Regions from separate parts of the Pseudomonas sp. NPDC099000 genome, predicted to be linked through region 1. Evidence: predicted binding sites of a transcription regulator. Region 1 holds the regulator's gene; each other region holds the start of a gene.
The links. Region 1 encodes sigma-54, which starts transcription at its own class of promoters, with help from an activator protein. Its sites were predicted from a motif close to ANTGGCATNNANNTTGCTNT; they were not measured.

Region 1 (7,651 bases):
CGTCCGCACTTGATGCGCGCCATGGGCAGTTCGGCGTTCGACGGTGATGGCTTGGCGACTTACGCCAAACCGTTCGTCGAAAAAGGTGAGTTGGTCTCCTACATCCTCGGCACTTACTCCGGCCGCAAGTTGGGCATGCCGAGCACCGCCAACGCGGGTGGCGTGCACAACCTGTTCGTCACCCATGGTGATGAAGATCAGGCCGCCTTGCTGCGCCGCATGGGTCGCGGCTTGCTGGTCACCGAGCTGATGGGCCAGGGGCTGAATATGGTCACCGGCGATTACTCTCGTGGTGCAGCGGGTTACTGGGTCGAGAACGGCGAAATCCAGTTCGCGGTCCAGGAAGTGACCATCGCCGGCAACATGCGTGACATGTTCAAGCAGATCGTTGCCGTCGGTAATGACCTGGAATTGCGCAGCAACATTCGCACTGGTTCGGTGTTGATTGAGCGGATGACTGTGGCCGGTAGCTAAACCCCCGACCGTTACACAAAAAGGCGCGCTATCTATCGGATGGCGCGCCTTTTTTATTGGACTCACGCAAAACCCTGTGGGAGCGGGCTTGCCCGCGATGACGGAGTATCAGGCAACGAAGATATTGAATGTGATGGCCTCATCGCGGGCAAGCCCGCTCCCACAATGTACTCGGTACATCGCTGGGGTTGTTTTGGTTCTCATTATCATCTAATAATAAATCTCATTAACGAATGAGCCCGGATCATGAGTTCAGCCTTGCACGAGCAGCCTTACCTCGAAAGCTGCGCTGGATGAGTCGCCAGATCCGTTGCGCGATGGACCCCGACGAGCCGCGTCTGATCGAGCATTACCTGGCTGAAGGCCGGTATCTGGCGTGTTGCACGGCCACTTCGCCCTGGACATCGCCGAAAAAGAAGGCCTATCAGCAGGGGCGGCCGTTGATCGATGTCGCCCTGGAACACACCGACCTGACGCGCAGCCAACTGGAAGAATTGCTCAATCCAGAGAAGCTCACCGCAGACGGCGTGTAATCACCGCTACCGCTTTGGAGGCTCACCATGGAGCACTGGAAACGCACGATCGAAAGGGCCAATCGCCATTTCATGCTGGGCGAATTGGTCGATGCCCGCGAGGCTTACTTGCAGGCCCTTGCCCTGGCCCAGGTGTTGTTCGAGCGCTGGGCGGATGCCGACGAAGCGGTGGCGGCCTGCGTGATTTCCCATCACAACCTGGCGGACCTGCATTTGCGTCTGAACCAGCCGGAGGAGAGCGCCGAATACTTGTGCGCGATCCATCAGCGGTTGTTGCAGACCCTGCAGGACCCGCGCCTGGCCCCGGCCCTGCGTGAAGCCGCGCTGCGCCAAAGCAGCAAAACTTATGTCGAGCTGCTGAATTTCATCAGCGAACACTGCGAATACCCGCGCACCCACCGTTTGCTGCACACCGATACCGCATCGCCTGCGCCTCTACATCATGGAGTCCATTGAAATGGCTTTTACCTTGCCTGCCCTGCCTTACGCTTACGATGCCCTGGAACCGCATATCGATGCGCAAACCATGGAGATCCACTACACCAAGCACCATCAGACCTACATCAATAATCTCAATGCCGCGGTCGAAGGCACCGAATTTGCCGAGTGGTCGGTGGAAAAGCTGGTCGCCAGCGTCCAGCAACTGCCGAAAAAACTCCGCGCGGCGGTGATCAATCAGGGCGGCGGCCACGCCAACCATTCGCTGTTCTGGGAAGTGATGGCGCCTCACGGCGGCGGCAAACCCGACGGTGCGCTGGCCAAGGCGATTGATGAGCAACTGGGCGGTCTGGACAGTTTCAAGGATGCGTTCACCAAAGCTGCGCTGACCCGATTTGGCAGTGGCTGGGCGTGGCTCAGCGTCACGCCGCAAAAGACCCTGATTGTGGAAAGTAGCGGTAACCAGGACAGCCCGTTGATGAATGGCAATACGCCGATCCTTGGCCTGGACGTCTGGGAGCACGCTTATTACCTGCAATATCAGAACCGTCGTCCGGAATACATTAATGCGTTCTACAACGTGATCATTTGGCCTGAAGTCACTGCGCGTTATCAGGCTGCGCTGGTTTAAGTCCTCTATAAAAACAATCCAAGGCTGACTATGGGCACTGAAACACTGGCAATCGGCAGCGGACGAATGTTTCGTTACGCGTTGGGATCGCTGTTGCTGCTGGCGGGCATGTCGTTATTGGTCGCCCATGGGCTGGCGTGGCTGAATCTCGAACCCAAACTGTTGCGTGCTCTGCAGGGCGGGGCGATTTGCGCCCTGGGCACTGCGTTGGGTGCGGTGCCGGTGCTGGTGATTCGGCGGATGCCACAGGCGGTCAGCGACACACTGCTCGGTTTCGGTGCCGGGGTGATGCTTGCGGCGACGGCGTTTTCGCTGATCGTTCCGGGTATCTCCGCTGCTGAAAGCCTGGGGCTGACTCCCTGGGCGGCCAGTGGCCTGATCAGCTTCGGCATCATGCTCGGCGCGTTCGGGCTGTTTCTGGTGGACCGAAAGGTGTCTGGCGCTTCGCCGGAAATGTTCGTCGGAACGCTGGAGCGGCCATTCATCCCGCCACGGATCTGGCTGTTTGTGTTTGCCATCATTGCCCACAACATTCCTGAAGGCATGGCGGTCGGAGTCTCGGCCGGTGGTGGAATGCCCGATGCTGACAGCCTGGCCATGGGCATCGCGTTGCAGGATGTGCCGGAAGGACTGGTAATCGCGCTGGTGTTGGCCGGGGCGGGAATGTCGCGGGTCAAGGCGTTCCTGATAGGTGCTGCGTCAGGTCTGGTCGAGCCGGTCTTCGCGCTGTTGTGCGCCTGGCTGGTGAGCCTGGCCGAATTGCTGTTGCCGTTGGGATTGGCGTTGGCGGCGGGTGCGATGTTGCTGGTGGTCACCCATGAAGTCATCCCCGAGTCGCGGCGCAATGGTCACGACAAGCTGGCGAGCCTTGGCTTGTTGATCGGGTTTTGTTTGATGATGGTGATGGATACTGCACTCGCCTAGGCGAGTGCTTAGCCGCCTTCGCCGAAGTAGTCGTTGATCAAATCCACCAATGCTTGCAAGGCATCGTCGGCCTGCTCACCTTCGGTACTCAGGTGAATTTTTGTTCCCTTGCCGGCGGCGAGCATCATCATGGCCATGATGCTTTTGCCGTCTACCATGGACTCGGGAGTACGTCCGACCCGTATCGTGCAATCCTTGAACTCACCGGCAACGCCAACGAATTTTGCCGAAGCACGGGCATGAAGGCCCAGCTTGTTGATGATTTCTATTTCCCGAGCAGGCATCGCGATGTGAATCCTTTAGCTGAGGTCGCGGTGGCGAACCTGGACGTTCTTCAGGGATTGTTGCAGGACCTGGCCCAGACGTTCGGTCAGGTAGACGGAGCGGTGATGCCCGCCGGTGCAGCCAATGGCAATGGTGACATAAGCGCGGTTGCTGGCGGCAAAGCGCGGCAACCACTTGAGCAGGTAAGTGGAAATGTCCTGAAACATCTCTTCGACGTCCGGTTGTGCCGCCAGGTACTCGGCCACCGGTTGATCAAGCCCGGACTGATCGCGCAATTCCGGCTTCCAGTAAGGGTTGGGCAGGCAGCGCACGTCGAACACCAGGTCGGCATCTACCGGCATGCCACGTTTGAATCCGAAAGATTCCACCAGGAACGCAGTGCCGCTATCTGGCTGGTTCAACAGGCGCAACTTGATGGTATCGCGTAGTTGATACAGGTTCAGGTTGGTGGTGTTGACTTTGAGGTCCGCCAGATCGGCGATCGGCCCCAGCAAACTGGTTTCGTCCTGAATCGCCTCCGCCAACGAACGGTGGGCAGTACTCAGCGGGTGGCGACGGCGGGTTTCCGAGAAGCGTTTGAGCAAGGTCTCTTCGTCGGCGTCCAGGTACAACACATCGCATTTGATATGCCGACTGCGGACTTCTTCCAGCAGCTCCGGAAACCGCGATAGATGACTCGGCAGGTTGCGCGCATCGATAGATACAGCAACCAGCGGTTGTGCGAGTTCAGTATGAATCAGCGCTCGCTCGGCCAGTTCCGGCAGCAATCCGGCGGGCAGGTTGTCGATGCAGTAGTAGCCGTTGTCCTCGAGAACATCGAGTGCGGTACTTTTACCTGAGCCGGAACGGCCACTGACGATGATCAGGCGCATGATTAATGACCGTTTTGCTCGTCCAGGACAACCTGATACAAGGCTTCATTGCTCGGGGCGCTGCGCAGTTTTTCGCGGACTTCCTTGCGATCGAGCATGCTGGCGATCTGGCGCAGTAGTTCCAGGTGGGCATCGGTAGCGGCTTCCGGGACCAGCAGAACGAACAGCAGGTCAACCGGGGCGCCGTCGATGGCGTCGAAATCGATGGGTGCATCGAGGTGCATCAAGGCACTAATGGGTGAGGTGCAACCCTTGAGGCGACAGTGGGGAATGGCGATGCCGTTGCCAAAACCGGTAGAACCGAGTTTTTCACGGGCGACCAGGCTCTCGAAAACATCCTGCATGGCCAGATCCGGCACTTCGCGGTGGATAAGGTTGGCAATTTGCTCGAGGGCTTTCTTTTTGCTGCCGCCCGGCACGTTCACGAGGGAACGGCCGGGGGTCAGGATGTTTTCAAGTCGGATCATGGGTTGGGAGTGTTAACGACCGGTCGCGCCCTGAAGGAGGCTTTGGGTCTTTTCCTTATGCTTTTTGAGTTGTTTATCCAGCTTGTCGGTCAGTGCGTCGATCGCCGCGTACATATCGGTATGCTCCGCGTTTGCGACCACTTCATTGCCGGGAATATGCAGCGTGGCTTCGATTTTCTGCTTGAGCTTTTCGACCGTCATCGTGACCTGCACGTTGGTGATCTTGTCGAAATGCCTCTCTAATCGTTCGAGTTTTTCGCCGATGTAGGCGCGCAGAGGTTCGGTCACTTCCAGTTGGTGTCCACTGATGTTGACTTGCATACAGCTTCTCCTTCGTTGCCAGTGCATAAAGCGGTAGATCAGATGATCTACCACTGGAACGCTGTGGCGTGGCTCTACATCAACCGCTTGCGTTCGCTCGAAGGCGCGATCCCTAGAGATTCGCGGTACTTGGCGACGGTGCGGCGAGCCACCTGAATGCCTTGTGCCTCCAGTAAACCAGCGATCTTGCTGTCACTCAACGGCTTTTTCTGATTTTCCGCGGCAACCAGTTTTTTGATGATCGCGCGGATCGCTGTGGACGAGCATTCACCGCCTTCGGAGGTGCTGACGTGGCTGGAGAAAAAGTATTTCAGTTCATAGATGCCCCGAGGGGTATGCATGAATTTCTGCGTGGTCACCCGTGAAATCGTCGACTCGTGCATCCCCACCGCTTCGGCGATGTCATGCAGCACCAGCGGTTTCATCGCTTCGTCGCCGTACTCCAGGAAGCCGCGCTGGTGCTCGACAATCTGGGTGGCCACTTTCATCAGGGTTTCGTTGCGACTTTGCAGGCTTTTGATGAACCAGCGGGCTTCTTGCAACTGATTGCGCATGAAAGTGTTGTCGGCGCTGGTGTCGGCGCGGCGCACAAACCCGGCGTATTGGGCGTTGACCCGCAGTCGTGGCACCGATTCCTGGTTCAGCTCGACCAGCCAGCGCTCATTGTCCTTGCGCACGATCACGTCAGGGACAACGTACTCGGCTTCACTGGACTCGATCTGCGAGCCCGGGCGCGGGTTGAGGCTCTGCACCAGCTCGATGACCTGGCGCAATTCATCTTCCTTGAGCTTCATGCGACGCATCAGCTGGCTGTAATCACGGCTGCCGAGCAGGTCGATGTAGTCGGTGACCAGACGTTTCGCTTCGGCCAGCCAAGGCGTCTTGGCTGGCAGTTGGCGCAATTGCAGCAGCAGGCATTCGCCCAGGTTGCGGGCGCCAATGCCGGCTGGTTCGAATTGCTGGATGCGGTGCAGGACGGCTTCGATTTCGTCCAGTTCGATGTCCAGTTCCGGATCGAAGGCCTCGAGAATTTCCTCGAGGGTTTCGTCCAGGTAGCCCTGATTGTTGATGCAGTCGATCAGGGTCACGGCGATCAGGCGATCGGTGTCGGACATCGGTGCCAGGTTCAGTTGCCACAACAAATGGCTTTGCAGGCTTTCACCGGCCGATGTGCGGGTGGTGAAATCCCACTCGTCGTCATCATTGCTCGGCAGGCTGCTGGCGCTGGTCTGGTAGACGTCTTCCCACGCGGTATCGACGGGCAGCTCGTTGGGAATGCGCTCGTTCCAGTCGCCTTCCTCGAGGTTATCCACCGTCGGGGCGGTTTCCTGGTAAGAGGGTTCCGAAATATCGGCGTTGGGGAGCTGTTCGGCTTTGTCGGCCAAGGGGTCGGCGTTATCGAAGTCGTCGCCTTCTTCCTGGCGTTCGAGCATCGGATTGGACTCCAGGGCCTCCTGGATTTCCTGTTGCAGGTCCAGGGTCGACAATTGGAGCAGGCGGATGGCCTGTTGGTGCTGAGGTGTCATCGTCAGCTGCTGGCCCATTCTCAAGACTAGCGATGGTTTCATGGCAGGGGCTTAACACCTTATTCGCCGGCGCACATGCGCCATCCACTACAGGGCGCCGGAGCGCCAAACATAAGCAAATTATATGCCCGAAACTGCAGCGTTTGCCTAGAGCGCTGTAACAATAAAAAAGTATTGATTTTTTATCGAGACAAGCGCTCGGACAATCAGCCAGACACCTTAGCGCTTAAAGGCGGAATTCGTGGCCCAGATACACTTCCTTGACCAGTTCGTTGGCCAGGATGGTGGCGGAGTCACCTTCGGCGATCAGTTGGCCATCGTTGACGATGTAGGCGGTTTCGCAGATATCCAGGGTTTCACGGACGTTGTGGTCAGTGATCAGCACGCCAATGCCTTTGGCCTTGAGGTGGTAGATGATCTGTTTGATGTCGCCCACCGAAATCGGGTCCACACCGGCGAATGGTTCGTCGAGGAGGATGAATTTCGGGTTGGTGGCCAGTGCCCGGGCGATTTCCACCCGGCGACGCTCACCGCCGGACAGGCTCATGCCGAGGTTGTCGCGGATATGGCTGATGTGGAATTCCTGCAGCAGGCTTTCCAGCTCCTTGCGACGCTCGGCCTTGTCGAGTTCCTTGCGGGTCTCGAGGATGGCCATGATGTTGTCCGCCACCGACAGTTTGCGGAAGATCGACGCTTCTTGCGGAAGATAGCCGATACCGGCCTTTGCACGGCCGTGCATCGGTTGGTGGCTGACGTCCAGATCATCGATCAGCACGCGGCCCTGATCGGCCTGCACCAGGCCGACGATCATGTAGAAGCAGGTGGTCTTGCCGGCGCCGTTAGGACCTAGCAGGCCGACGATTTGACCGCTGTCGATGGACAGGCTGACGTCGCGCACGACCTGGCGGCTCTTGTAGCTCTTGGCCAGATGCTGAGCTTTCAGAGTTGCCATTACTGGGCCTTTTGCTCGTCGGTTTTCTTCTTCGGCTGGATCACCATGTCGATGCGCGGGCGCGACTCGGTGACCTTGGCGCCTGTCGCGCGACCGGCGCTCGCAAGCTTTTTCTCGGTGTCGTAGACGATTTTCTCGCCTTGGGTGGTGTTGTTGTCCTTGTCGATAACTTTTGCCTTATCGATCAGCACGACGCGGTTTTGCGAGGCGTGGTACTGGATAGTCACC
Region 2 (7,651 bases), on a different contig from region 1:
CACTTAGTCCCCAAAAGCATATTATTTGATCGTTCCCACGCTCTGCGTGGGAATGCAGCCCGGGACGCTTCGCGTCCCTGCCGAAGCGGACGCAGAGCGTCCATTAAGGCACTCCCACGCGGGAGCGTGGGAACGATCAGGTGAGGGAATTAACCCTCTTCCCCTTCATCATCATCCCCACCATCAACCTTCATTCCCAATTCCTTGATCTTGCGCGTCAGGGTATTACGCCCCCAGCCCAGCAAAACGGCGGCATCGCGGCGGCGGCCGGCGGTGTGTTTGAGGGCGGTTTCGATCATGATCCGCTCGAACGCCGGCACGGCGCTGTCGAGCAGGCTCGACTGACCGCGAGCCAGCGCCTGATCAGCCCACTGGCGCAGCGCTTGCTCCCAGTTGGTCACTGGCGCCGAATCCTGCGGCAGGCTCAGCAACTCCGGTGGCAGGTCACTGATGTGCACTTCGCGACCCGAAGCCATCACCGTGATCCAGCGGCAGGTGTTCTCCAGCTGACGCACGTTGCCGCCCCACGGCAGGTTCTTCAGGTACTCCTCGGTTTCGCTTTTCAGCAGCTTCGGCTCCACCGCCAGTTCTTGCGCAGCGCGGCTGAGGAAGTGCTTGGCCAGGGTCGGGATGTCTTCGCGACGGTCCGACAGCCGTGGAATGTGGATGCGGATCACGTTGAGGCGATGGAACAAGTCCTCACGGAATTTCCCGGCGTGCACCAGGGTTTCCAGATTCTGGTGAGTCGCGGCGATGATGCGCACATCGACCTTCACCGGCACATGGCCACCGACGCGGTAGAACTCGCCGTCCGCCAACACCCGCAGCAAACGAGTCTGGGTATCCGCCGGCATGTCGCCGATTTCATCGAGGAACAGCGTGCCGCCGTCAGCCTGTTCAAAACGTCCGCGACGCAGATTGGCCGCGCCGGTGAACGCGCCTTTCTCATGGCCGAACAGCTCGGATTCCATCAGGTCTTTCGGGATCGCCGCCATGTTCAGCGCAATGAACGGCGACGCCGCCCGTGGACTGTGGCGGTGCAGGGCGTGGGCTACCAACTCTTTACCGGTACCGGATTCGCCGTTGATCAGCACGGTGATGTTGGAGTGGCTCAAGCGCCCGATGGCTCGAAACACTTCCTGCATCGCCGGCGCTTCGCCGATGATTTCCGGGGTGCGGGTCAAGGCGACCGGGACTTCCAGACCTTGCTGTTCCTGGGCGTGCTGGTTCGCACGTTTGACCAGCGAAACGGCTTCGTCGACGTCGAACGGTTTTGGCAGGTACTCAAACGCGCCGCCCTGATAGGACGCGACCGCGCTGTCCAGATCGGAGTGCGCAGTCATGATGATCACCGGCAACCGTGGGTGTTGTTCGCGAATCCGCGCCAGAAGGTCCAGACCGCTGGCACCCGGCATGCGAATGTCGGAGATGATCACGTCCGGCTGCTGGCGCGCCAGGCGGCTCATCACGCCATCGGCGCTGTCGAAGCTTTGCGTGGTCATGCCTTCTTGCTGCAGGGCTTTTTCCAGGACCCAACGGATAGAACGGTCGTCATCGACGATCCACACGGTTTCACTACGGCTCATGTCGATGTGGCTCCTTGTTCCAGGGGCAGAAAGATCGAGAAGGTGGTGTGGCCTGGGTGGCTGTCACATTCGATCAGGCCCTGGTGCTGGCTGATGATGTTCTGGGTAATGGCCAGGCCCAGCCCGGTACCGTCCGGGCGGCCGCTGACCATGGGAAAGAAGATGGTTTCCTGCAACTCCGCGGGAATGCCCGGGCCGTTGTCGATGATTTCGATCTTGGTCACCAGGCGATGCCGCACGTGGCCGATGGTGAACTGGCGCATGGCGCGGGTGCGCAGGCTGATGCGGCCCAGGCGCAGCTCGTTCTGGCTGCTGATGGCCTGCATCGCATTGCGCACGATATTCAATACCGCCTGAATCATTTGTTCGCGGTCGATCAATACGTCGGGAATGCTTGGGTCGTAATCGCGCACCAAAGTGATGCAGCCTTGGCTTTCCGCTTCCACCAGATGGCAGACGCGTTCCAGCACTTCGTGGACGTTGCACATGGCCAGCGACGGCAGTTTGTTGGAGCCGAGCATGCGGTCCACGAGGTTTCGCAGGCGGTCGGCTTCTTCAATGATGACGTTGGTGTAATCGCGCAGGCTTTCTTCCGGCAGTTCGCGGGCGAGCAGTTGAGCTGCGCCGCGAATACCGCCCAGCGGATTCTTGATCTCGTGGGCGAGGCCGCGCACCAGCATTTTGCTGGTTTCCTGCTTCGACAGCTGCGCCTCTTCCTTGGTGATCCGCAGCAAGCGGTCACGGGGGTGGACTTCGAGCAGCAACATCGTCGCGCCGTTGGCCAGGATCGGTGTTACCGCGTAGTCGACGGTCAGCGTCTGGCCGGTGAGGGCGGTGAGCATCGCTTCGCGCTTGGTGAACGGGTGCGCCTGCTCGACCGCCTGGCGCAGGGAGTTCAGCGCTTCGGTGGATTCGGTGAACAACTCGCTGATGAACTGCCCATGGCTACGCTGACCGCTGATGGCCAGGAGCATCTCCGCTGCCGGGTTCATGTACTCAAGGCGCAATTCGGCGTCGAGCAGGATGGTGGCGGTGGTCAGATTGTCGAGTAGCAGACGATGCAGTGCGTCACTGATGGTCATTAGGACCTCTTTTGGAGCAGGGCATGCGCGTGGATAACGCGCCGATACGAGGAAAATGCAAAAACCAAACCAAGGCTCCGAAAAGAAGCGTTTAAAGCCTGAAACGGGCGTTTGACGATCGTTTGCGTGGCGTTCTGCCAGCTTCCGCGGGTACTTTCGAACCAAAATGGGTTGGGATGTGGGTACGGTGCAACCTATTGCACCAATATAGTGCGCAAAGCTGAACGAGGTTAGAAGAAACGCAGGAAGGGATTTTTTTCTTCTTCAGGTTTGTCTTTGAGCGGACATTCCGGCCGTTGGCCGTAGTCGGTGAGGACGCAGGGTTTGACTTTGCGCTTCTGTGCGAGGGAGATGCGCAGCATCTGGAAGGGTTGATTGGCCGTGCGTTCGACGGTACGACCCTGTTCGTCGAGGATTTCCACGGACAGGTTATGGCTGCCTCGGTCGATGTTGCTCAGGGCAAATACAGGGCTGAGGCCGGGCTCGGCGGTGGGTTGGCCGTCGAGCAGCAATCGGTAGCGGTGCCCTCGTTGCAGGCCGGGTTCATTGGTGACACTGACGATCAGCTCGCCGGCATTGCTACGGACCGTAGCGTCCGGTTCCGGGACCAGCACGCGGAGCATGTCGTAGTGGAACAAAGGTTTGTCTTCGGTTTTCTGCGTAGCAATCACCGGCGCCGCCCTGGTGGGGTTGGCAGACATGCGATTGCTCGTCGCCAGCGGCACGCGCTTGGCGTTGCCTGAGCCTGGTTGGTCGGTGTAGACCCGGTTGCCGTGAGCGTCGACGTAGGTGAAGACCTCGGCCGTGACCGGCAGCGCGATCAGGCAGGCCATCAGCAGCCACATCCTCATCGCTTGTGCACCCGTTGCACGGTGAATGTCACCGTCGGGCTTTGCTGGACGATGTTCTCACCGTCGATTACTTGCACTGCCAGGCTGTGTTCGCCACGGTCGATGTTCACCAGTTGCAGGATCGGCACGTTGCTCGATTGCCCATAGGGTTGGCCGTCAAGCAACAATCTGAGCAGATGCGGCGCTTGCAGGCGCGGTTTGATCATGACGCTGACCGTGAACGTGCCGTTGTTGGCGCGCAGGGCTTCGTCGGTGGGCAAACCGGTCAGCTCCAGCACCTCGTAGGCGCTGCGCGGCTGCTCGCGATTGCTGGCTTCGGCAGCGGGCACAGGAGGTGCCTGGGGCGCAACACTGTTGAGCGGTGGCAACTCGACCGGCTGCGCCTTGACGCCGTCGGGCGGTTGATTGCTGTAGGCAGTGTTACCGGAGGCGTCGGTGTACTTATAGATCTGCGCTGCGGCGGGCAGGGCGATCAGCAGCAACATCAGTAAAAAACCACGACCCATAAAATCGACCAGAAGCGAAGGCGTTGGGTTGCAGCATAGGTCAGGGGTGGCGATTGACCCAAGGCGTTAACATTTCGGAATGATTTGCTGATCTTTCTCGAACACCACAAAACCTTGTAGGAGTGAGCCTGCTCGCGATAGCGGTGTGCCAGCAACATTCATTTTGGATGAGAAACCGCTATCGCGAGCAGGCTCACTCCTACAGGGGTTATTCGTTGGTCGTGAAATCGTGGGCATAAAAAAGACCTCCCGAAGGAGGCCTCTTTTTTGTCACGCCGCTTGCGCAGGCGCTACCGGATCAGCAGCTGTAGTACAGCTCATATTCCAGTGGGTGTACGAAGGTACGTACTTTGATTTCTTCTTCGCTTTTCAGAGCGATGTAAGCGTCGATGAAGTCATCGGAGAACACGCCGCCTTTGGTCAGGAACGCACGACCTTTGTCCAGCTCGTCCAGGGCTTCTTTCAGGCTGCCGCAAACTTGCGGGATCTCTTTCGCCTCTTCAGGCGGCAGGTCATACAGGTTTTTGTCAGCAGCATCGCCAGGGTGGATCTTGTTCTGGATACCGTCCAGGCCGGCCATTACCAGGGCAGCGAAGGCCAGGTACGGGTTGGCTGCCGGATCCGGGAAGCGAGCTTCGATACGGCGAGCGCGAGGGCTGGACACGTAAGGAATACGGATCGAAGCGGAACGGTTACGAGCCGAGTAGGCCAGCATTACTGGAGCTTCGAAACCTGGGACCAGACGCTTGTAGGAGTTGGTCGACGGGTTGGTGAAGCCGTTCAGTGCTTTACCGTGCTTGATGATGCCGCCGATGAAGTACAAAGCGGTGTCGGACAGGCCGGCATAGCCTTCGCCAGCGAAGGTGTTCTTGCCATCTTTGGCGATGGACAGGTGAACGTGCATGCCCGAACCGTTGTCGCCGTAAAGCGGCTTAGGCATGAAGGTCGCGGTGCGGCCATAAGCGACAGCCACGTTGTGTACGCAGTATTTCAGGGTCTGAACTTCGTCAGCCTTGGCGACCAGGGTGTTGAACTTCACACCGATTTCGTTCTGGCCAGCAGTGGCCACTTCGTGGTGGTGAACTTCGATGACCAGGCCCATTTCTTCCATGGCGTTGCACATGGAGGTACGGATTTCGTGGTCGTGGTCAAACGGTGGAACCGGGAAGTAACCGCCTTTGATACCTGGACGGTGGCCATGGTTGCCACTTTCGATGTCCTGGTCGGACATCCAGGAACCTTGTTCGGAGAAGATTTTGAACATCGAACCGGAGATGTCGGACTTGAACTTCACCTGATCGAAGATGAAGAACTCAGGCTCCGGGCCTACGAATACGGTGTCGCCGATACCGGTCGACTTCAGGTATTCCTCGGCACGCTTGGCGATCGCACGTGGGTCGCGATCGTAGCCTTGCATGGTCGAAGGCTCGATTACATCGCAAACGATGATCAGCGTTGGGTCTTCGGTGAACGGGTCGAGAACGGCAGTGCTGTCGTCCGGCAGCAGGATCATGTCGGAAGCTTCGATGCCTTTCCAGCCAGCGATGGAGGAACCGTCGAACATTTTGCCTTCTTCGAAGAAAGCTTCATCCAGCGCGTCGCGAGCCGGCATGGTCACGTGGTGCTGAGTGCCTTTGGTGTCCGTGAAGCGCAGATCAATCCACTTGACGTCATGATCTTTGATGAGTTGAACCGACTTCGACATAGTGTCCTCCGGGTGGCTTCGGGCTTAGTAGTGGATGCCCTTAGAATGTGGGTGATGCCGGCGCGAATACTCTGCCAAGGCAACCTGCCTCACAAGGGAGCAAATTGCATGCCAGTGCCCCACCATGGGTTTTTTGCCCCAATATCACGCTTATAAAGGCACAAAGCGTCTGTATGCGGAAAATCTCGCCCTACAATGTAGCGTTAAAATCAACAAATGACCCGTTTTGGTGCGCGCAAAACCTTCTGCACATAAACTGGTTAAACCTTGAGCAATTTCCGCTATAATCCGCGCCCCCCTTTTTCGGCTGGCCCAGCGCGCGCTGTTTTCATGAAACTAATCGTAAAAGTCTTCCCCGAGATCACCATCAAGAGCCGCCCGGTACGGATGCGTTTCATCCGCCAGTTGGCCAAAAACATCCGTACCGTGCTCCGCGACCTGGACCCGGCTGTGGTGGTGAACGGTGTCTGGGACAATCTCGAGCTGGAAACGCGCGTCAGTGAGCCCAAGGCCCTGAAGGAAATGACCGAGCGCCTGAGCTGCATGCCGGGCATCGCGCATTTCCTGCAAGTCGACGAATACCCGCTGGGTGACTTCGACGACATCGTTGCCAAGTGCAAGCAGCACTACGGTGATGCGCTGGCCGGGAAGATCTTTTCGGTGCGCTGCAAGCGCGGCGGGCACCACACCTTCTCGTCCATGGACGTGGAAAAATACGTCGGCAGCCAGCTGCGTCGTCAGTGCGGTGCCGCCGGAATTTCGCTGAAAGAGCCGGAAATCGAAGTTCGCATCGAAATTCGCGACCAACGGTTGTATGTGATCCACAGCCAGCACAACAGCATCGGCGGATATCCGCTGGGTGCCCTGGAGCAGACGCTTGTGCTGATGTCCGGCGGCTTCGATTCGACCGTTGCTTCTTACCAGGTCATGCGCCGCGGCCTGATGAGCCATTTCTGCTTCTTCAATCTGGGCGGACGGGCCCATGAACTGGGCGTCATGGAAGTCGCGCACTTCATCTGGAAGAAGTACGGCAGCTCCCAACGCGTGTTATTTGTGAGCGTGCAATTCGAGGAAGTACTGGGAGAAATTCTCGGGAAAGTCGATAACAGTCATATGGGTGTAGTTTTGAAGCGTATGATGTTGCGCGCTGCTTCCCGTATTGCCGATCGGCTGGACATCGATGCGCTGGTTACCGGCGAGGCGATTTCCCAGGTGTCGAGCCAGACATTGCCGAACCTGTCCGTGATCGACTGCGTGACCGACAAGCTGGTCTTGCGTCCGCTGATCGCCAGTCACAAGCAGGACATCATCGACCTGGCCAACGAAATCGGCACTGCCGACTTCGCCAAGCACATGCCGGAATACTGCGGGGTCATCTCGGTGAACCCCAAGACCCACGCCAAGCGTCCACGCGTGGAGTACGAAGAACAACAGTTCGACATGGCAGTACTTGAGCGTGCGCTCGAGAACGCCAAACTGGTGCCGATCGATCGCGTGATCGACGAATTGGGCCAGGACTTGCAGATCGAAGAAGTCAGCGAAGCGCTGGCTGGTCAGATCGTCATCGATATCCGTCACCCGGATGCCGCTGAAGACGACCCGCTGGGCCTTGCTGGCATTGAGGTACAAACGATGCCGTTTTATGCATTGAACGCTCGTTTCAAGGAACTGGACCCTACTCGCCAGTACCTGCTGTATTGCGACAAAGGCGTGATGAGTCGCCTGCATGCCCACCATTTGCTCAGTGAGGGGCATGCCAATGTGCGCGTTTATCGACCGAGCTAAGAGCCCGGGGCTGTATGCCTGTGGCCTGCGTCACCGGCCCCCCGACTCTGCCGTCAAGCTGTAACGGCAAGGCCTGACTCTACTGTAAATCGCTGCCAAGACTTGTCAGCACACCGAATCCTCTGATCGAGATACA
Region 3 (7,651 bases), on a different contig from region 1:
ACAACACGCCGCCCGGCGCCAGGCGCGCCATGGCCAGGTCGATCAACTGAACCTGGTCGCGCTGCACGTCGAAGATCCCTTCCATGCGCTTGGAGTTGGAGAACGTCGGCGGGTCGATGAAGATCAGGTCGTACTCGTCACGGCAGGCATCGAGCCATGCCATCACGTCACCCTGCTCCAGACGGTTCTTGTCGGAGAAACCGTTCAGCGACAGATTGCGACGCGCCCAGTCCAGGTAGGTTTTCGACAGGTCGACGCTGGTGGTGCTGCGCGCACCGCCCTTGGCCGCGTGAACGCTGGCGGTCGCGGTGTAGCAATACAGGTTGAGGAAGCGCTTGCCGGCCGCCTCTTTCTGGATGCGCATACGCATTGGGCGGTGGTCGAGGAACAGCCCGGTGTCGAGGTAATCCGTGAGGTTCACCAGCAACTTCACGCCGCCTTCGTTGACCTCGACGAACTTGCCTTGCGCCGCTTGGCGCTCGTACTGCTTGGTGCCGCTCTGACGCTCGCGGCGCTTGACCACCACGCGGCTCTTGTCGATGTTCAAGGCCTGCGGAATGGCGGCCAGGGCATCGAACATGCGCGCCGAGGCTTTTTCCGGGTCGATGGATTTAGGCGCGGCGTATTCCTGGACGTGGACCCAATCCTGATACAGGTCGATGGCCATGGAATATTCCGGCATGTCGGCATCGTAGACGCGGTAGCAATCAATGCCCTCGCGCTTGACCCACTTGCCCAAAGCCTTGAGGTTCTTTTGCAGGCGGTTGGCAAACATCTGACCGCCTTCGCTCAAGCGCGGTTGCTCGATCACCACCGGGGCCGGTTTGATCGGGTTACCGTTCTTGTTGTACTTCTCGTATTTGCCGGGTGCCACGTCATTGTCTGCGACTTCGACTTCGGCCTGCTCACGCTCAACCTGACGCTGTTCCGGGGTGCGACGCTCGCCGGTGACGAACTGGTCCGGAGTGACTTTGATCAGCAGCAATTTGCACGGCAAGGCGCCGTTCCAGAACGAATACTGTTTGTGACTGCGGATGCCCATGCGCTTGCCCAGGTCCGGGGCGCCGGTGAACACCGCCGCTTCCCAGTTCAGGCAGGCCTGACGCAGACGCTCGCCAAGGTTCTGGTAGAGGTAGAGCAAGCTCGCCTCGTCGCCCAGACGCTCGCCGTAAGGCGGGTTGCAGATCACCAGACCTTTCTGATTCTGGTCCGGGCGCGGTTCGAAGGTGCCGACTTCGCCCTGGTAGATCTTGATCCACTCGCTCAGACCCGCACGCTCGACGTTGTTGCGGCCCGGTTGAATCAGGCGCGGGTCGGCTTCGTAACCGCGAATCCACAGCGGTGGCTTGGCCAGACCGGCTGCGGCGCGCTCGGTGGCTTCTTCGTGGAGTTTTTTCCACAGCGCCGGCACGTGACCGAGCCAGGCGGTAAAGCCCCACTGTTCGCGACGCAGGTTCGGCGCCATGTCGGCGGCGATCATTGCCGCTTCGACGAGGAACGTGCCGACACCGCACATCGGGTCAGCCAGTGCGCCGCCATCGGCCGCAATGCGTGGCCAGCCGGAACGGATCAGGATGGCGGCCGCGAGGTTTTCCTTCAGCGGCGCCGCGCCCTGCTGCAAACGATATCCGCGCTGGTGCAGGCTGTGGCCCGAGAGGTCCAGGGACAAAATGGCTTCGCCACGGTCCAGGCGCAGGTGAATGCGCAGGTCCGGGTTGAGCTTGTCGATGGAAGGACGGTCGCCTTGGGGGGTGCGCAGTTTGTCGACGATGGCGTCTTTGACTTTCAAGGCGCCGAAGTGAGTGTTGTCGATACCCGAGCCATGACCGCTGAACTCAACGGCCAGGGTGCCGTCGTTGAGCATGTGGTCTTGCCACTCGATGTCGAGTACGCCGTGGTACAGGTCTTCGGCGTCCTTCATCGGGAAACGCTTGAGCACCAGCAGCACCCGGTTCGCCAGACGCGACCACAGGCACAGACGATAAGCGGTTTCCATGGTGGCCATGCCGCGCACGGCAGAGGTGTGCTCACGTGCTTCTTCAAGGCCAAGCCCGACGGCTTCCTCGATCAGCAGGCCTTCAAGGCCTTTGGGGCAAGTGAGGAAGATTTCGAATTGATCGGACATTGGAATTTCAGAGCCTTTAGCTAAGTGAACCGGCAACGCATTGCCGGCCCGGTTTTCAATCAGGCGCTTTTCTAAAAGAGCGCCCGCGTGGCACGAAGGTGTGCCGTCCCACCTGTGCTGCTCAGGTTAGAAGAGCTTAGATGCACAGGCAGATAAAAAAGTTGATGCAACAAAATGTCATAAGCCGACCCTTCGTCGAATAGTCTTCCTGCTCAACAGGAGCCATTCTCACTAAAGGATTAACCCCAACATCCTGCGGGGGGCCGATCATACAGGGCTTTGACCAATAAACACGGGACAAACATCGTGTTACTTATGGCCTTAGCATCTTTATGGTTACGTTCTTATGACAAAACGGTCATTCCCTCGATGTGACGCATTGGTTAGAACTCAACACAGGTTGACGCCGCAACGACGTCAACACCTTGGCTCGCGACGCCGGCAGCGAGCCCCAACGGCAGGAGTTTTTCTGCCAGACCTCAATTGAGGTCGACGCGATAAATACAGTCAACAAGTGAGGGCAACACCCTATGAGAAGACTTAAGCGTGATCCGTTGGAAAGAGCATTTTTGCGCGGATATCAATATGGCGTTGGTGGCAAATCCCGTGAGCTTTGCCCATTTACTCTACCGTCGGTACGCCAAGCCTGGATTAACGGCTGGCGAGAAGGACGCGGCGACAACTGGGACGGTATGACCGGCACTGCGGGAATCCACAGACTCAACGAACTTCACGCCGTCGGCTAACACAGGGCACACACTCCGACACGACAATCTGATTACGTAACGACTTACCACGCACGCCCCATCCGGGCGGCGGGCTCCGGCCCAGGGGCTCCTTCGAGGAGCCCTTTTTTATGCCTGTAAAAATTGCGGTAGGCTTTTGTGGCGAGGGGATTTATCCCCGTTCGGCGGCGAAGCCGTCGCAAATCCTGCCAATGAGTTTTGACTGATTCACCGAGTTGACTGGTTTTGGGGCCGCTTCGCGACCCAACGGGGATAAATCCCCTCGCCACAAAGAACTCACCTCAGCCCAGAAGCACTCTTGCCACAGGGGTTCAGCGCAGGGCGGCGATGGCGTCGACGGACTCGCGAATCAACGCCGGGCCTTTGTAGATGAAGCCGGAGTAGATCTGTACCAGGCTTGCCCCCGCGGCGATTTTCTCGGCCGCGTGCTTGCCCTCGGTGATGCCGCCCACGGCGATGATCGGCAAGCGACCAGCCAGTTCCGCTGCCAGCACCTTCACGGTGTGGGTGCTCTTGTCGCGAACCGGTGCGCCGGACAGACCGCCCGCTTCGTCACCATGCTCCATGCCTTCGACGCCCACGCGGCTCAGGGTGGTGTTGGTGGCGATCACCGCGTCCATCCCGGTTTCGATCAACGCCTGCGCGACCTGTGCGGTTTCTTCGTCGGTCATGTCCGGAGCAATCTTGATCGCCAGCGGAACATGTTTGCCGTGGCGCAGGGCCAGTTCTGCGCGACGGGTCGCCAGATCAGCCAGCAATTGCTTGAGCGAATCGCCGAATTGCAGGCTGCGCAGGCCCGGGGTGTTCGGCGAGCTGACGTTGACCGTCACGTAGCTGGCATGGGCGTAGACCTTGTCCAGGCAGATCAGGTAATCGTCGACGGCGCGCTCGACCGGCGTATCGAAGTTCTTGCCGATGTTGATGCCCAGCACGCCTTTGTATTTGGCCGCCGCCACGCGCGCCAGCAGGTGATCGACGCCAAGGTTGTTGAACCCCATGCGGTTGATGATCGCCTCGGCCTCCGGCAAACGGAAAATCCGTGGCTTGGGGTTGCCCGGCTGCGGACGCGGGGTGATGGTGCCGATTTCGACAAAACCGAAACCCAGCTGGGCAAACCCGTCGATGGCCGCGCCGTTCTTGTCCAGACCGGCCGCCAAACCTACCGGGTTCGGAAACTCCAGCCCCATGACGTTCACCGGCATATTCGCCGGCGCCTTGCACAGCAAACCGTTGAGGCCCAAACGCCCGCCCGCGCCGATCAGGTCCAGGGACAGATCGTGGGAGGTTTCCGGGGAAAGTTTGAACAACAGCTGACGGGCCAGGGTGTACATGGGCGGTTTTGACTCGAATGGCGGCGAAATGAGGCGGCGATTATAGCCGTGCATCGCGGTCGCAAGCGAGGTGCGCGACAAAATCAGCGGGCGATGGCATATGCCTTGCACCATCACTGACATCAGCACTCATGCCAACGGCGGGATGAGTCAAAAGACAAAGGCGTCGTCACCTGGCCTTGCCCTGGCAAGCAGCCCGGTACGGCGCTTTTTTTTGGAAGGTGTTTAGCCATGAATGAAACCACAGTAGGCCCACTGGCCTGGGTCAATGGCAGCGATGCCCCGGAAAAGACTGAAATCAACCTCGGCTTCATGGCCCTGAGCGACTGCGCCTCGGTGGTGGTCGCGGCCACGCAGGGTTTCGCGCAGCCTTACGGCCTGACCCTGAACCTCAAGCGCCAGTCGTCCTGGGCCAACCTGCGGGACAAACTGGTCAGCGGCGAACTCGACGCCGCCCACAGCCTGTACGGTCTGATCTACGCCGTGCACCTGGGCATCGGCGGCGTGGCGCCGACCGACATGGCGGTGCTCATGGGCCTGAACCAGAACGGCCAGAGCATTAACCTCTCTCATGGCTTGCAGGCCTTGGGGGTGACCAGTCCTGAAGCACTTCACCTGCACGTGCACCAAAGTCGCCCAAAACTGACCTTCGCCCAGACATTTCCCACAGGCACCCACGCCATGTGGCTGTATTACTGGCTCGCAAGTCAGGGCATCCATCCGTTGCAGGACGTCGACAGCGTGGTGGTGCCGCCGCCACAGATGGTCACGCACCTGCAAGCCGGGCGCATCGATGGTTTCTGCGTCGGCGAGCCGTGGTCCGCCAGCGCAGTGAAGCAGAACCAGGGATTCACGATGGCGACGAGCCAAAGCATCTGGCCCGACCATCCGGAAAAGGTCCTCGGCTGCACCCGCGCCTTTGTCGAGCAGTACCCGAACACCGCCCGGGCGTTGGTGATGGCGATCCTCGAAGCCAGCCGCTTTATCGAAGACAGCAGCGAAAACCGCCGCAGCACCGCGAAGCTGTTGAGCGCACCCGAATACCTTGATGCGCCGCTCGATTGCATCGAACCGCGCTTGCTCGGCGACTACGCCGATGGCCTCGGCAATCGCTGGCAGGACCCGCACGCCCTACGTTTCCATGCGGGCGGTGAGGTCAACGTGCCGTACTTGTCCGACGGCATGTGGTTCATGACCCAGTTCCGCCGCTGGGGCCTGTTGCGCGACGACCCGGATTACCTCGGCGTGGCCCGTCAGGTCCAACAACTAGACTTGTACCGAGAGGTCGCCAGCGCAGTCGGTGTTGCCTCCGAGGGCGAGGCAATGCGCAGCAGCCAGTTGATCGACGGCAAAATCTGGGACGGCTCCGACCCGACCGGCTATGCCCGCAGTTTCAAGTTGCACGCCATGAGCGACAGCTCGCCCCTTCTCGCCAGCCGCTGACAGGAGATTGCGAATATGTTGCGTATCCTGCTGATCAACGACACCGCGAAGAAAGTCGGTCGCCTGAAAGCGGCCCTGACCGAAGCCGGGTTCGAGGTGATCGACGAATCCGGCCTGACCATCGACCTGCCCGCGCGCGTCGAAACGGTGCGTCCGGACGTGATCCTGATCGATACCGAGTCACCGAGCCGCGATGTGATGGAGCAAGTCGTGCTGGTGAGTCGCGACCAACCGCGGCCGATTGTGATGTTTACCGATGAACACGACCCCGGTGTGATGCGTCAGGCGATCAAGTCCGGCGTCAGCGCCTACATCGTCGAAGGCATTCACGCACAACGCTTGCAGCCGATTCTCGACGTCGCCATGGCCCGCTTTGAAAGCGACCAGGCCCTGCGCGCCCAGCTCAACGCCCGCGACCAGCAACTGGCCGAGCGCAAGCGCATCGAGCTGGCCAAGGGGCTGCTGATGAAAATGAAGGACTGCAACGAAGAAGAGGCCTACACCCTCATGCGCCGCCAGGCCATGAGCCGGCAGCAGAAGCTGATTCAGGTGGCGGAGCAGATTATTGCCATGAGTGAACTGCTGGGCTAAGGCCTTGCGGAGCCTGTGAAGACGCCTTCGCGGGCAAGCCTCGCTCCTACAGGTTTTGTGTAACCCACAACTTCTGAACCCACCACAAAACCTGTAGGAGCGAGGCTTGCCCGCGAACCGCCACGACGCGGTTTCACCTGTTGGCACAGATCTGGCTAAGTAATCACTACAGGTAACCAACGGCGGTTGCCCCACCTACGACAAAGACGTCGCTCACCTCATTTGCCCACGGCGAATCGGGTGGCGGCGTTTTTTCGTTTTGGCCCCAGAGATCGGGGCCGGTGGTGCGGCCGAGGCGGCGCCCCACCTGCAAGCTCCTGACTCCTTCTCGAGACTCCCTACAGTTGAGGTGCGCGATGAATTCAAGCTTCTGGAAATCCGGTCATACGCCGACGTTGTTCGCAGCGTTCCTCTATTTCGACCTGAGTTTCATGGTCTGGTACCTGCTCGGCCCCTTGGCGGTGCAGATCGCCGCCGACCTGCACCTGACCACCCAACAGCGCGGGCTGGTGGTGGCCACGCCGATTTTGGCCGGGGCGGTATTGCGCTTTGTCATGGGCTTGCTGGCTGATCGCCTGTCGCCGAAAACCGCCGGGCTGATTGGCCAGGTGATCGTCATCTGTGCGCTGTTCGGCGCCTGGAAACTCGGCATTCACAGCTACGAGCAAGCGCTGGTGCTGGGCCTGTTCCTCGGCATGGCCGGTGCGTCGTTCGCCGTCGCGCTGCCGCTGGCCTCGCAATGGTATCCGCCGCAGCACCAAGGCAAGGCCCTGGGCATCGCCGGTGCCGGTAACTCGGGCACCGTGCTCGCCGCATTGATCGCCCCGGTGCTGGCGGCCGCCTTCGGCTGGAGCAACGTCTTCGGTTTCGCCCTGATCCCGCTGATCCTGACCATCATTGTGTTCGCCTGGCTGGCCAAAAACGCCCCTGAGCGGCCGAAAGCCAAGTCCATGTCCGACTACTTGAAGGCATTGGGCGACCGCGACAGCTGGTGGTTCATGTTTTTCTACAGTGTGACCTTCGGCGGCTTCATTGGCCTGGCCAGCGCCCTGCCCGGCTATTTCAACGACCAATACGGCCTGAGCCCGGTCACCGCCGGCTACTACACCGCAGCCTGTGTGTTCGGTGGCAGCCTGATGCGTCCATTGGGCGGCGCGCTGGCGGACCGATTCGGCGGGATTCGCACATTGCTGGGGATGTACACGGTTGCAGCGGTCTGCATCGCGGCGGTGGGTTTCAACTTGCCGAGTTCCTACGCGGCACTGGCGCTTTTCGTCTGCACCATGCTCGGTTTGGGTGCGGGTAACGGCGCGGTTTTCCAATTGGTCCCGCAGCGTTTTCGTCGGGAGATCGGCGTGATGACCGGTTTGATCGGCATGGCCGGCGGCATCGGTGGTTTCGCACTGGCGGCGGGC

Region 2: a site for sigma-54 is predicted at 5,827-5,846, ahead of glnA (type I glutamate--ammonia ligase). Genes of this name have one in related genera too.
Region 3: a site for sigma-54 is predicted at 4,295-4,314, ahead of ACIQV9_RS10155 (CmpA/NrtA family ABC transporter substrate-binding protein). Genes of this name have one in related genera too.

The regions. Positions count from the first base shown of each region.
Region 1 covers NZ_JBIWAF010000007.1:88,660-96,310, forward strand. The annotation lists gene pmbA (metalloprotease PmbA) at 1-474, shown strand, start outside; partial or broken gene ACIQV9_RS11385 (FagA protein) at 721-878, shown strand; partial or broken gene ACIQV9_RS11390 (hypothetical protein) at 888-1,007, shown strand; gene ACIQV9_RS11395 (hypothetical protein) at 1,035-1,463, shown strand; gene ACIQV9_RS11400 (superoxide dismutase) at 1,465-2,076, shown strand; gene ACIQV9_RS11405 (ZIP family metal transporter) at 2,107-3,000, shown strand; gene ACIQV9_RS11410 (HPr family phosphocarrier protein) at 3,009-3,284, opposite strand; gene rapZ (RNase adapter RapZ) at 3,300-4,157, opposite strand; gene ptsN (PTS IIA-like nitrogen regulatory protein PtsN) at 4,160-4,624, opposite strand; gene hpf (ribosome hibernation-promoting factor, HPF/YfiA family) at 4,637-4,945, opposite strand; gene ACIQV9_RS11430 (RNA polymerase factor sigma-54) at 5,020-6,513, opposite strand; gene lptB (LPS export ABC transporter ATP-binding protein) at 6,698-7,423, opposite strand; gene lptA (lipopolysaccharide transport periplasmic protein LptA) at 7,423-7,651, opposite strand, start outside.
Region 2 covers NZ_JBIWAF010000016.1:119,766-127,416, forward strand. The annotation lists gene ntrC (nitrogen regulation protein NR(I)) at 150-1,586, opposite strand; gene glnL (nitrogen regulation protein NR(II)) at 1,583-2,668, opposite strand; gene ACIQV9_RS19175 (DUF4124 domain-containing protein) at 2,899-3,519, opposite strand; gene ACIQV9_RS19180 (DUF4124 domain-containing protein) at 3,516-4,025, opposite strand; gene glnA (type I glutamate--ammonia ligase) at 4,324-5,730, opposite strand; gene thiI (tRNA uracil 4-sulfurtransferase ThiI) at 6,061-7,515, shown strand; partial or broken gene ACIQV9_RS19195 (GTP-binding protein) at 7,604-7,651, shown strand, end outside.
Region 3 covers NZ_JBIWAF010000006.1:99,824-107,474, forward strand. The annotation lists gene rlmKL (bifunctional 23S rRNA (guanine(2069)-N(7))-methyltransferase RlmK/23S rRNA (guanine(2445)-N(2))-methyltransferase RlmL) at 1-2,125, opposite strand, end outside; gene rmf (ribosome modulation factor) at 2,656-2,871, shown strand; gene ACIQV9_RS10150 (quinone-dependent dihydroorotate dehydrogenase) at 3,183-4,202, opposite strand; gene ACIQV9_RS10155 (CmpA/NrtA family ABC transporter substrate-binding protein) at 4,434-5,645, shown strand; gene ACIQV9_RS10160 (ANTAR domain-containing response regulator) at 5,661-6,236, shown strand; gene ACIQV9_RS10165 (nitrate/nitrite transporter) at 6,593-7,651, shown strand, end outside.